2 regions of the Paenibacillus sp. Mc5Re-14 genome follow, and region 1 is predicted to be linked to the other one. Evidence: riboswitches for the same ligand, from Rfam matches in the RefSeq annotation. Region 1 holds a riboswitch; the other holds the start of a gene.
The links. A riboswitch is a leader RNA that binds a small molecule or an ion and turns the genes downstream of it on or off. The one in region 1 is predicted to bind cyclic di-GMP.
Positions count from the first base shown of each region.

Region 2: another riboswitch for cyclic di-GMP. It lies ahead of BN1546_RS09310 (transglutaminase-like domain-containing protein); the one in region 1 lies ahead of BN1546_RS05440 (glycosyl hydrolase).

Region 1 is NZ_CVPD01000001.1:1,155,097-1,161,667, forward strand. Features, by position in the region: gene BN1546_RS05435 (hypothetical protein) at 1-355, opposite strand, end outside; gene BN1546_RS05440 (glycosyl hydrolase) at 404-2,005, opposite strand; cyclic di-GMP riboswitch class I at 2,019-2,100, opposite strand; gene BN1546_RS05445 (sugar phosphate nucleotidyltransferase) at 2,257-3,633, opposite strand; gene BN1546_RS05450 (UDP-glucose dehydrogenase family protein) at 4,308-5,636, opposite strand; gene BN1546_RS05455 (glycosyltransferase) at 5,642-6,571, opposite strand, start outside.
Region 2 is NZ_CVPD01000001.1:2,040,975-2,047,545, reverse strand. Features, by position in the region: gene BN1546_RS09315 (LPXTG cell wall anchor domain-containing protein) at 1-854, opposite strand, end outside; gene BN1546_RS09310 (transglutaminase-like domain-containing protein) at 1,215-2,024, opposite strand; cyclic di-GMP riboswitch class I at 2,037-2,118, opposite strand; cyclic di-GMP riboswitch class I at 2,159-2,237, opposite strand; gene BN1546_RS09305 (helix-turn-helix transcriptional regulator) at 2,345-3,220, opposite strand; gene BN1546_RS09300 (DUF445 domain-containing protein) at 3,804-5,060, shown strand; gene BN1546_RS09295 (hybrid sensor histidine kinase/response regulator) at 5,202-6,571, shown strand, end outside.

The DNA.
Region 1 (6,571 bases):
GATTCGTGGATGCATTCAAACCTGGAGGAATATCACCACTGCTGAGCAATACCGGAACTGTTGTACTCTCTGCTTCCGACAACGCCGAGAATGTTCCTTTAGCAGAGGATTCAGTAGAAGCTGCTGCTGCAGAAATTTCGATATTATCCCTACCGACTACTCCTTTAAATTCCGCTGAAGAGTCATCCCTCTGGCCCAGCTTCCATACTGGACTGGCCGCCGCTACCTTATCCGTCTGCAATTCTGCACTTTTTGAAGGCGTGTATATAAACCAAGCGATCATGGCTAGAGCTGCGACACCTAGTAATCCGGATAATACGACCGTATACCTATGGGTCAACCATTTTTTCATCATATGATACACCCTCTCTCCTCAAAATTTATGACCGGGAAAGAGTATCTATCAAGGAAGAAACAAAGCGTTTCCGGGAACCACCGCTTTCGCTTCATGCTGACTTTCCCACATCAGACGAGCCATCGCATCGCCTTTTTCATCATAGTATTCCACTTTTAGATCTACCATTTTACCTGCTTCCAAAGCAATACTGCCTTTACGCTCTGTCCAGCTTTGTTTGAACCAACTGTCAATCACCAGCTTGCCGTCTACCCATACGCGAATACCATCATCGGATATAGTTGTAAATGTATAGGTCTCGCTGTATTGTGGTTTGATTTTACCTGTCCAGCGAACCGAGAACTGGTCGGCATTTACCTTGGGATCAGCAGCAACGGCGCGCCAGTTATAATCCAGCTTGCTGTCTGTACGGATCAAAACAGGACTGCCGTTCACATTCATATTGTTGAAATATTCGCCCCGCAGCCCGTTCACATAGACTACATCAGGAACAGAAGGAGGAGTCGGAGCTGGGGGTACGATTACTACTGGCGGAACCGGGATAGGCTCACTTTGTCCCTCATCCGGTAAAGTCGGCACATCTGCCCCAGGTTGTTGGATTGCTGCCAGCCCATTTTTCACATCATCCCGTGTCAAACTCCTCGAATCGTTCATATAATCCTGTATTTGATTGGTTGTGTTATTCTCAGTCAGCATCTTGCCCCAAGTCATGGAATACACCCATTTGGGCTGTGCCTGCAACACCTCAGAGCTAGGCATCTCACCATGCTCGCCAATGGCAATCGGCTTATTCCGTGCCAGTCCGAGCAGTCCTTCATAATGACTTTGCTTAAAATCATTATTGTAGATGTCTACTGCCAAGATATCCACTTTGTCATCCCCCGGATATTTCGGGGTATACGGGACAGTATAGGAATTGGGAGCATTGGGACTCCACACCCACAGCAGATTGTTCAACTGATGCGTGTTTACAAAACGGTCGTACATGATATTCCATAGCTGATTGAAATTGTTTTTGTTTCCCCACCAGAACCAGTCACCATTCATTTCATGATAAGGTCTCCACAATACTGGAACCCCTGCATCACGAAGCTGCTTTAACGATACAGCGACCTTATCCAGATCGGCAATGAGGAGGTTATACTGCGTAGTGCCTGGTGTCACGTATTTATTGAACTCCGCCTGACTTACTTTCGCCTGCACATTGGCCCAAGTCAGCGGTCTACCCGGCAACGCTTCATGAAAAGTCATCGTCACAATGCCACCGGCTCTGCTCCAACGAATAGCGCTATCGACGACATTTTTACGTTGTGCTGCTTCTGTAGCGTCGGATTGACCAGAGATGGCTCCCATCTCATAGCCGTGCAGACCCACATACGCCTGGCTGATTTTTTGGACCTTGTTGCTTAATTCATCTGGACTTTCCAAATAATCATGCTGACCAGTGACTGTTTTCTTTCCAGAGATGCTGAGTAAATAATTGTATAGTTCACGGGCCTGAGTAGAAGCGTCCGAATTAACAGGTTGTAATGAAGCGGCATTCACCACAGACAGAAAACCACCAAAACCGACGGGAAACAAAGAAAAAAGCATAACAACGGGGAGTACATGACGTATCAGTCGATACAGAGGAATAAAATTGAATCTCACTTTAGCTCTTCCTTTCGGTAGCCAGGCTGCCATCCTTACGGGAAGGCCCTTTAGCTTTGCGTACCAGTCTTTCGACAGGGCTGCGTTTATCGTTGGAAGGAGTTTGGATTCCTTCTTAACCTAAGTATCGACTTTTTTTTACCAAAATTTAATAGGTCATGTTCATGAATTTACAGGTTTTCGCCCAATTTCGACAGTTTAGGTCATTAATTTTTCATCAAATCTTCTTTTTTACGTTTTTACGCAAATAATTACGAGATAAATTGATGACGAGAAATTTCATTCCAATCCATACAAAAGCGTACAATATCCTCTTCAACCAACTCAGAGCCAGTCTGAACTTCAATCAAATCCACATCGGTTACAGCCAAAATGCTATGCTTCGTCCCTTCAGGGATGCGAACTACGTCACCGGCCTTCACTTTATGCAGCTTCTCATTCAAAATAATTTCCGCTTCGCCGCTAATAATGGTCCAGATTTCACTTCGTTTGAAGTGAAGCTGGTAGCTGATATTTTTACCTTTGTGTACGCGGATTCGTTTGGTCAGTACCTCATTACCCTCGTCATACTTTACATAGTCTACAACCCGATACTGTCCCCAACGACGTTCTTCATACATTGGACGCTGATCATGAGCCTTGAGCACTTCCTTGATGCGTGGACTTTCTGCCTTATTGGTCACAAGAATGCCATCTGGGCTAGCGGCTACAATCAGATCATTCGTTCCAATGATCGCCACAGGAATGTCCAACTCATTAATAAGACTCGTATTGACGCAATCTTCCGTTACTACCCCTCTACCCACTTGCTGATGAGACATCTCTTCTGTGAGTGTATTCCAGGTTCCTAGATCCTTCCAAAAACCATCGTACGGAAGCACCACGATGTCTTTTTCCTTCTCGACTACTTCGTAGTCAAAGCTGATTTTTTCCAGAGACGCATATTGTTTTTGCATTTCTTCATAATTCAGCGGCAGACCCTTGGATGCCAAAATATCCAGCAAATAGCTTAATTTGAATGCAAAAACCCCGCAGTTCCATAGAGCATTGCGTTCCATTAGACGCTCCGCCTGCTCCCGGTCGGGTTTCTCTTGAAAATGGCTCACTTCGCGGTAGCCTGTGCTACCTTGAGTGGCATCGTTTTTCGGAATAATATAACCGTATTTCTCTGAAGGATAGGAAGGGACAACCCCGATTAATGCAAGCTTTCCTTCACTCTCCTGAAGTGTATGTTCGAGTTGGGCTACGGAAGCAAAGAAAGCATCCTCTACATAAGGATCTACAGGCAATATAGCTATAATTTCATCAGGCGAAACACCCGCAATGGAATATAGATAAGTCGCTGTCAGCGCAATCGCAGGAAAAGTATCTCTGCGTTCCGGCTCAACAATGATGCGCGTATTCGATCCGATTTGACTCTGGATCATTTCGACCTGCGCTCTCCCTGTCGCAATAAACGAGGATTCGGATAATCCGTTGTCTCCCAATTGTCTCCATACCCGCTGTACCATGGATTCCGAAATCCCTTCCGGGCTCTCCAGTACCTTCAAAAATTGTTTGGAACGGGAATCGTTGGATAACGGCCATAATCTTTTACCGGAACCACCAGACAAAAGTACGAGCTTCATAAATCTCCACTTCCTCTCTATATTGGTTGGTGATCGAATGGGGCAAGGTTGAGTAGCCCGCTACGGGCTCGATTTGATCTTATGATCGCTGTTGGATCGGGATTCATTCGATTGTATAAAATCGTATCAAGGTTTGAATCCCGGTCCAAAGGCGAACGCTATCGCTTCTCCAGATTCAAATCCATTCCTGCGCTACTCAAATATGCATCATATCGATCATACCTTGTGGTGCAAAAGGCACGATCGGACATTATTAAGTCCGGTCAGCCTGTAAAAATCTCACGCTTTCGGCGCTTGCCCGCTGTGCTTGCAAGCTTCTAGTAATCGAGGTTTCGTAACGCCTTGCCAAGATTGCTGCGACAACCGCAATGGCTTCTTAATCGGAAGGAGCGGCTCAACTATGCCGCTCCTTCTGATACGCCCTTCTACTCCCATCCCATAAGGTGGGAGATTAAACATTGTGACTTGGTGCGGCAAAAGCAGCGGAGCGGGCAGAATTGTTCTGAAGAAGCGTCAGCGTTTGCCTTTATCCCCGGATTTTAACCTTGGAATGTTTAATACAATCTAGAAAATCCGGGGGTAACAGCAATCGGAAGAACAATCTGCACGCGCAGCGCCTTAAGCGCCTCCCACATCACCACAGTCACTTTTTATTCGGTCACTTCGGTCACTTTTTAAACTTCCACTTTATCTCTGTTCCACCCACTCATCCGCGGACGACCCACGGAGTAGTATTCCAGCCCAGAGCCTTGGATCTGTTCCTCGGTGAATACGTTGCGACCGTCAATCAGAACTGGCTTGTGTAGAATGGAGCCCAATTGCACGAGATCAACTTCTTTGAACTCTTCCCAATCCGTCAGCAGGCACACAGCATCGCTTCTTTCGGCGGCTTGCTGCGGGGAGGAGCACCATATAATATTCGGGTGATCTACGCGCTCCTTGAATTTATCCATCGCAATGGGATCATACAGCTTGACAATAGCACCTGCCTGAATGAGCGTTTCTACGATTTCCAGTGCTGGAGCTTCGCGGATATCATCTGTATTGGGCTTGAAGGCGAGGCCCCAAATGCCAATCGATACGCCGTTTAGCTGACCCAGCGATTCACGCAGCTTGGATACAATCATAAAGCGCTGGTCGGTATTTACCTCTACCACCGATTTTAACAACTTAAATTCATAGTCTACATTACCCGCAATTTGGATGAGCGCATTCGTATCTTTCGGGAAGCAAGAGCCCCCGTATCCGATCCCTGCTTGCAGGAAAGAGGAACCAATCCGTTTGTCCATGCCCATACCTTCAGCCACACAGGTAACGTCCGCGCCAACCTTTTCACAAATATTAGCAATCTCGTTAATAAACGAAATTTTAGTTGCCAGGAACGCATTGGAGGCATATTTGATCATTTCAGCACTGCGGATATCCGTCACATAGATTTTATCCGTGAATACCTGATGCAGAGTGACCATTGTTTCACGCAAACCTGTATTGTCCAGACCAATAATGACGCGATCTGGATGAAGCGTATCATTGATGGCTGAGCCTTCTCTCAGGAACTCCGGCGCGGATACAATATCAAAAGACAAACTCGTATGACGAGCGACTACGTCCTTAATCTTTTCGTTCGTTCCGACAGGTACGGTACTCTTAGTCATAATAATCTTGTACCCGTTCATGGCTTTCCCGACATCGGCGGCCGCCTGTTCAATGTAGGACAAATTCGCCTCGCCGTTAGCCAGTGAAGGCGTACCTACTGCTAAAATGACGATATCCGAGCGACGTACCGCATCGGCCAAATCCGAGGTGAACTCTAAACGGCCAGCTTCCAGATTCAACGCGATCAATTCTTCAATACCTGGTTCATAAATCGGAGATTCCGCACGGTTCAACATATCGATTTTGTACTGCTCCAGATCGACACAAATTACCTCATTACCTTTTTGCGCAAAACATACACCCGAGACGAGTCCAACGTATCCAGTACCGATTACAGCCAGTTTCATTCCGTTCATCCTCCTTTTAGAAAGTTCACATAGGCTTGTTCTACATACTTTTTCAATTGATCCTTGAAGTTATCTTCATCAAATTTGCGGGCATGGGTAATGATATCGTCCACATTCCATGCATGTTGCTCAACCTTTTCGACGGCCTCCAGCACATCGTCTACTTGATGCTTGCGGAAAAATACGCCGTTCACATGAGGAACAATCGTATCCAGCGCTCCCCCACCCTGAAAAGCGATAACGGGCCGTCCGGCCGCATTCGCCTCCAAAGGCGTAATACCAAAGTCCTCTTCCCCCGGAAAGACAAGTGCCCGGCATTCGGCCATCAGCTTGTTAACCTCTTCGTCTTCAAGCCTGCCGAGGAACTCAATGTTCGGGGCAGCCATGGCTTCGAGTCGTTTACGATCCGGTCCTTCGCCAACGATGCGTAGCTTAAGACCGTTACGTTTGAATGCCTCAATCGCGAGATCAATGCGCTTGTAGGATACCAAACGGGATACGATCAAATAATAGTCACCGATGCTTGTAGCACGTTTAAAACGGGATGTATTGATAGGAGGGAAAATAACATCTGCCTCCCGTTGGTAATAGTGCAGAATTCTCCGCTTGACGACGGAAGAATTGGCGACAAACTGGTCTACGTTGCGAGAAGTTTTGGCATCCCATGTTTTCAGCCTGTTCATGTACAGCTTTAGCATATTTTTGAGCAGGTTGGATTTGGACTGCCGGGCCATATATGTATCGTAATCCCAGGCAAACCGCATCGGTGTGTGACAGTAACAAATGTGAAACGTATGTTTGGGTACCTGGATGCTTTTCATAAATGCGCTGCTAGAGCTTAAAACAATGTCGAAATCCCTAAAATCAAAATCACGGATAGCGATGGGATACAGCGGCAGCACTCCTTTGAAGTTGGCCTTCACTCCTGGGATGTT
Region 2 (6,571 bases), 890 kb from region 1:
ACATTAATTTGTAAATGGTTTACCCGGATGGAGTCCTTGACTAGTTCTAGTCCTTGGGGAGTTGGGTCGGTTACTACAGCGTGTTTGATAGGATCCAAGTGTTTATTTACGTCAACTGTCCAATGAATTTGGTCTTTTCCATCAAACTTTCCTTGTTTCTCCATTGTAGGACCAGCTGCAGGCTTAATATTTACGATAGCCGTTTGCTCGCCGCCTTTGATCGGGATCGCAATAATAACTTGTGTACTGCCTTTTTCTATTTGTGTGCTAAATTCAGTTTTGATCTCTAGCTTACCGCTGACATTAGAGTGGCTTTCTACGTAATCATTAAATGTCATAACCACTTTACCTTGACGGTCTACGGTAAAATGACCTACTTCTCCATCTGTATTCGTCAAAGGAGACGTAATATCTGTGTAAATTTGGAATTGCTCAGGTAATTGAAAGGTAAAGGTGTCTCCAGCTTTATACGTATGGTTCGGCAGTTCCCATTCATAGCCTAAATGGATGGCGGAACCAATATCAATACGGCTATCGGGATTATACACTGCATCAATAACACTTCCAGTAGAATCTGTAAGGGTTAGCTTGGTTAAAATACTTTCTTGAGTTGCCCTAACTTCAGAAGTTGAGCCAGCAGTTGGTTCAGGGACTGGAGCCGGGACAGCAGGTGGGATGTTAATTGGCTCTGAGGGCATTGGATAAACATCGTTAGTCACACTCTGAACCGGATCGGTTCCTGGGGTCACTGGCAGAGTAGAGTCGGGATTTTGTGCATAAGCTTGTGTTGTGCTGAACAAACACTGCAAAAAGAGCAATAGCGCAACCGTTGCTGCATTCCATTTTTTTCTCATACGGTAAACAAATCTCCTATTCTTAAAATACTCTTATTTAACGGCTAATGGTTATTCCTTCGAGGTCGAGAGAACTGTATTTATATATTCATCATTCATTCATATGATGCTATGTTAGCCGCATTAATTACTTGTTCAGAATTTATGAAAATTCATGTTCGGGGATGAACCTCCTCCTTTTGACTCGAAATTAGATAATGGTTGGAAATCTCATTGTCTTCCTGGACTAGAATACATGCCACATCTCAACAATTTCTCAACAAGGATAGAAAAAGAGCCTTGATCATGTGATCAAGGCTCTTCAAGAAATGTAGTTCTATTTTTTCATTTTTTAAAAAATATGAATTAAAAACATTGATATTAATATTGCTTTGTTTTAATGTATTTGGAGGGATCTTTGACCATTTCGAATTTCTGTTTACCCATATACAGTGCTGCATCTACTGTAGTGTCTACGACCACCCACTGATTATCGATGTAGACCTCATTCCAGGCATGATAAGTGTCCACGTAGGAAGATTTGCCCATAACCAGCTTGGTTGGTACATCTACACTTCGTAACATAGCAGCCATCAGTGAAGCATAACCATAACAAATATCTTTTTGAGAGCTTAACGTATGATCAATTTGTGGCAAATAGTCAGTCGTTAAGGCAAAGGCCTGATTGGAGTCATACTTGATATGACTAATTACGTAGTCATAGATTTTTTGCAGCTTCTCGCGATCGGTTGTTGCACCTTGGGTTAACTCACGGGCTTTTTGAATCGCTTGATTAGTACTACTCCAGTTAATATTTTGAATGGAATTAAGATACACTGCCTTGCTATCGTTTAGCTTTAACTCGATCGTATCTTGTCCTATCACTTTATATTGATTACCACTAAGCTGTTCCAAAATACTGATGTTATAGTTCCCATTACCCATTTGGAGAGGAAATACTTCTTCGGATTTCCCGGGTGTTAGATTATAAGAGTATTTTTGTGCATCTTTGGTAACCAAAATCTTGGTTTTAACGTTAGGTTTAACAGGGTAGCGCACACTGACCGTCCCATGATTTACATTGTTTTGATCCAACCATGCAACACTATCAGCAGCGTAAATTGTCGAATTTAAGAGAATTGCGGACAGCATGAAAAATAGGAGAAGTGTGGAAAGTATCATTTTCCCCATAAAAAACTTCCTTTCGGTGGCCAGGCTGCCATCATCAATAGAAGGCCCTATAGCTTTGCGTCCCTGCCTTTCGACAGGTTTGCCATTTCGTATAAAGTTTTCGGGAAAAATAAGCACGACAAAAAGCCACTTCAACCGGTAGCTGGCTGCCATCATACAGAAGGCCCTGTAGCTTTGCGTCCTTGCCTTTCGACAAGTTTGCCATTTATCCTGAATAGCTTGTATTTTTATTCTATCAGTTAGGTACTCTATTAGGCAAGTTTAAATCTCAGATTTTCGCTATTTATCGACAAAGAAAGCTTGCAGATTATACATAAGACCTATTTTATACGGTTTCCCCATTTTTTGCGATAGGAATGAGGCGTTTCTCCAATGTGCTCTTTGAACAGATTGATAAAATGACTTGTGTTGGGAATGCCCACATATTGTGCGATGTCCACAATAGCTACATCACTAGTTTTAAGCCAGCTTTGAGCAGCCGTGATACGAACATTAATAAGATACTCAATAGGGGAAAAACCAATCTGTTTTTTAAAGTTTTTAGCCAGGTTGAACTTGTTTAGACCAAACATTTCTGCTAGCGAATCCAGCGTGATCCGTTCGCAATAGGATTGATCCAGATATTGCTTTACCTTGCGCACCTCTGCAGTCCCATCTGAATTCGCGTTGGGATTGGTGTAGGGGTGCTGTAAAATAATCGTTAACAAGTCAACGATTATCCTGGATGAGAGCAGCTCAGATGATAAGCTTCGTTCTGGCTGTACATGTAATAAGGTGCGCAGCTTGTCCAGTACTGTACTTGAATCCTTTAGTGAGATTACGGGCTTATTGTGTTTATCGAATTGTTCGTAGAAATGGTCAATAAGATTGCCATATAGATTCACACTAATAAACTCCCATGTCTTCTGACAGGAAGTTTTGTACTGTACATATTCTTCGCAATTAATAAAAAGTATATCATGAGGTTTCAATATATAATCCTTGCCCCGGTATTGTAATTCCCCTCTCCCGGACAGAGTAAAAAGGAGCAAAAAAGAGGTGAGCTTTTGCCGTTCCATTACATAAGCATCTGTTTTGAAATAGCCTATTTCCTGTATATAAAAGAGGGATTTTTTAGCAAAAGCAGAGGGTGTACATATAATTGCAACTGGATCATCGCTCCAGACATACTGGGCATTTTTTTGGTTTGTTGTCATATCCAATTCCTTTACAAAAGAACAATTTTAGTAAGACAATTGTAGTTTGTTTCATGAATATCCTTTTAGAACCGGAGTTCCCATTTACAAAGGTTATTTTATCACATTAAAGTATATTCATGTATCGATTTGAGGCTATACATTATATAACAAAATTAACCAGAAAGCACCTATTTGAAAAGGATAGGGTCCTTCTGGAATTCATTCCTTAAATTGATGTAATAAAGAATGAGGTTGGAAATAAATAATTTCCTCAATGAATATATCGTAATCTTGCAATTCCACTTTTTGAGGCATATATCCTTTAGGTTTCAGGAAAAATGGGACTATATTTCGACAAAATGATTCAAAGGGCTCATTTTGTTAGGAAATAGTTGTAACTTAATTGTTGTGATTTTGTTCACGAAAATGTATGGATAAGTGTGGTTATGCGAACTCAATTTAAGCTAATGTGCAAATTTTAAATATCATGCAATTTGTTGACAATAGAGTATGGTTACCTTTGGTATCTGCACAGGCAATGATATGATGGTACTACAGATGTAATGAAACAAATTTTACAGTTAGTTTGGAGGACTACATGATGGGAAAAACAAAAAACACAAAAACCGCAGCAGCTTGGTCACTTGTTATGATGGGAGCGGGCTTTGCTGCTACGTTACCTTTTCAACAATTTGGCTGGGCCCGTCTTTTGGCCGGATCTTTTGAAGCCGGACTTGTAGGAGGATTGGCAGACTGGTTTGCCGTAACCGCGTTATTCCGTCATCCGCTGGGCATTCCGATTCCACACACAGCGCTTCTCCCTAAAAATCGGGGAAAGCTGACCGATGCCTTGGTTAACACGGTCGAGAATAATTTGCTTCATAAAGAAAGTATTGCATCTAAAATTGCCGAGATTAGACTGGCAGAGCTGGTGCTGAAAAGTGTGGAAAAAGGAATACGTACGCCCGAAGCGGTCACTTTTATAGATGTTCTTGCCAAGCAACTTGTCCGTTCGATTCCGCTGGCAGAGCTGGCCCCGGCCATCGCAACCGGGGTTAAGCGACAGGCGACTGAATTCGATATAGGACCATTGCTAGAGGTGCTTGCCCGGCAAGCTGGCGAGCGAAAGTATGACCAACGGGCGTTGGATTATGCGCTGGAGCAGACGGAGTCCTGGCTAATGCGGTCAGACACCGGGGTTACGCTAGGCACCTTGGGGATGCAGGCTGTTAGCGGCTTGCAGGTCAGCGGGCTTATGCAGTTTGCCCTGAACGCTTTCCTTGGCTATTTGAATGAGGAGCGTATGGGCGAGATGATTCGTCACTTTTTGCTGGACCGCGTAGCGGAGCTTCGAGATGAAGGACATCCGCGTCGTCAGGCCGTCCTGGATGGGTTCAACACACAGCTGATTCATCTGGCAGCCAAAGATACGGTCAGGGAGGGGCTGAATCACTGGAAAAACACCTTTATTGATTCTTGGGAAGGTGATGCAGCTATATCCGATAAGCTCGAAGAGCTTCGTCGTAATCTGCTGGATTACATGGAAGATGCCAGTTATGTAACGGTGTACATTGTACCTTTGCTGGATCAAATGCTGTCTGATTTATGGAGAAATACGGAGCTGCTGGACAAGATCAATTCGTGGATCGTAGCAGGTGTTACCGGAGTAGTGGAAGCAAACCATAGCCAAATTGGTAATCTGGTTCGAGAAAATGTAAATCGAATGGATGATACCTCACTGATCGCTTTAATGGAGGACAAGCTGGGGCAGGATTTACAATGGATTCGGATTAACGGTGCGCTTACAGGTTTTCTGATTGGAATTGTGCTTACTGGGGTTCGTATGTTGCTTGAGTAGCACGGACAATCTGAGGAACGATAAATGAAATTTGTGTAGATAAGGTTGTGAAACTATGAGGATTGGTCACCATCCAATGCTGCTGGTTCAGATGAGAGCCCGGCAACGGTACGTTGATGTATGGTGCCGGATCACCAGTAGATGAATAAGCGGAACTTTTTTTTAATTACGCTGTCATTTCTGATCGTGATTATCGGCTTGCGTTTGTTGTGGTTTGATTATTACCACAATCAGGATTATCCCCGGGCCAAGGCGGGAATTCTGGATCTGAGGGGCTTGAATCTGCAGGAGATAAAGACCCTGCCATTAAATGGGGAGTGGGAGTTTTATCCTGGGACTTTATCTTCTCCTGCCGAACTGAAATCCTTACTTATGCAGAAGCAGCGCCAGACCATTCAGGTACCAGGATTATGGAGTGAGTCGGTATCTCCTGTAGATCATAAGGCATATGGCGTTGGAACCTATCGGCTGCTTATTTTGAGTGACAGGTCGGAGGACACTCTATACGGACTTCGGATTGGAAAGATCAGTACGGCATCCAACATATTTGTGAACGGTCGTTTAATTAGTCATAGTGGTCAGGTCTCTAGCAAGGTCGAACAGCATATAGGATCGACTGTTCCATTCTCTGCTATGTTTGATGCGAACAGGCAGGCCATTGAGATTGTCATCCAAGTATCCAATTTTGATTTCTCTGCTAGTGGAGGAATTATGAAGCCTATCATTTTTGGAAGCGCGGATGCTGTGAATAGCCGAACCAACTTCACGATCGCAATGCAAATTATGGTATGTATTATTTTGCTGCTTCACGGGTTATATATAGTCGTTATATTTTTTATGAATCCACAAAAGAAGGCGCTTCTGTATTTTACGGGAATTGTAATCTGCACGGTATTATCCATCCTGACAGACGATGACAAGCTTTTATTGGACTGGTTCCCCATTAATCTGGGTCTTTCGTTAAAGATAACCACCCTTTCCTATATTGGAATAGGCATGTGTGTACTGAAGCTGGCGCAGTCTCTGTTGGTTCGATCCCGAATCATTCAGATTGTTTTTATAGGCCACTGTTGTTTTGCGATTTTGGTGTTACTTGCACCTGCATCCAGCCTGTATGCATTTCTTATGGTTCTTATCGCATTACCGGCTATTACTCTATGTGCTACAGTTCCCTCCCTTGCTTTTCTTAGAACATTCAGAGGGCAAAAAGAGGCTGTTTTTCTGTTGCTAGCATCCATTAGCATCGCATCCAGCATGCTGTGGGGCATTTTCAAGACGAATGATCTCCCTTATTACCCTTGGGATATTGTGCTGGCTTTTGTGGCATTTGCATCCTATTGGTTCAAGCGTTTTTTTAATACGAATGCTGAACTGAGAAGGCTGTCGGACAGATTGCAGCGCGCTGATCAGGTGAAAAATGAATTTTTAGCCAACACCTCTCATGAGCTGCGAAATCCTCTACATGGGATGATCAATATAGCACAGACTGTGCTGGAGAACCGGGGCGGCGC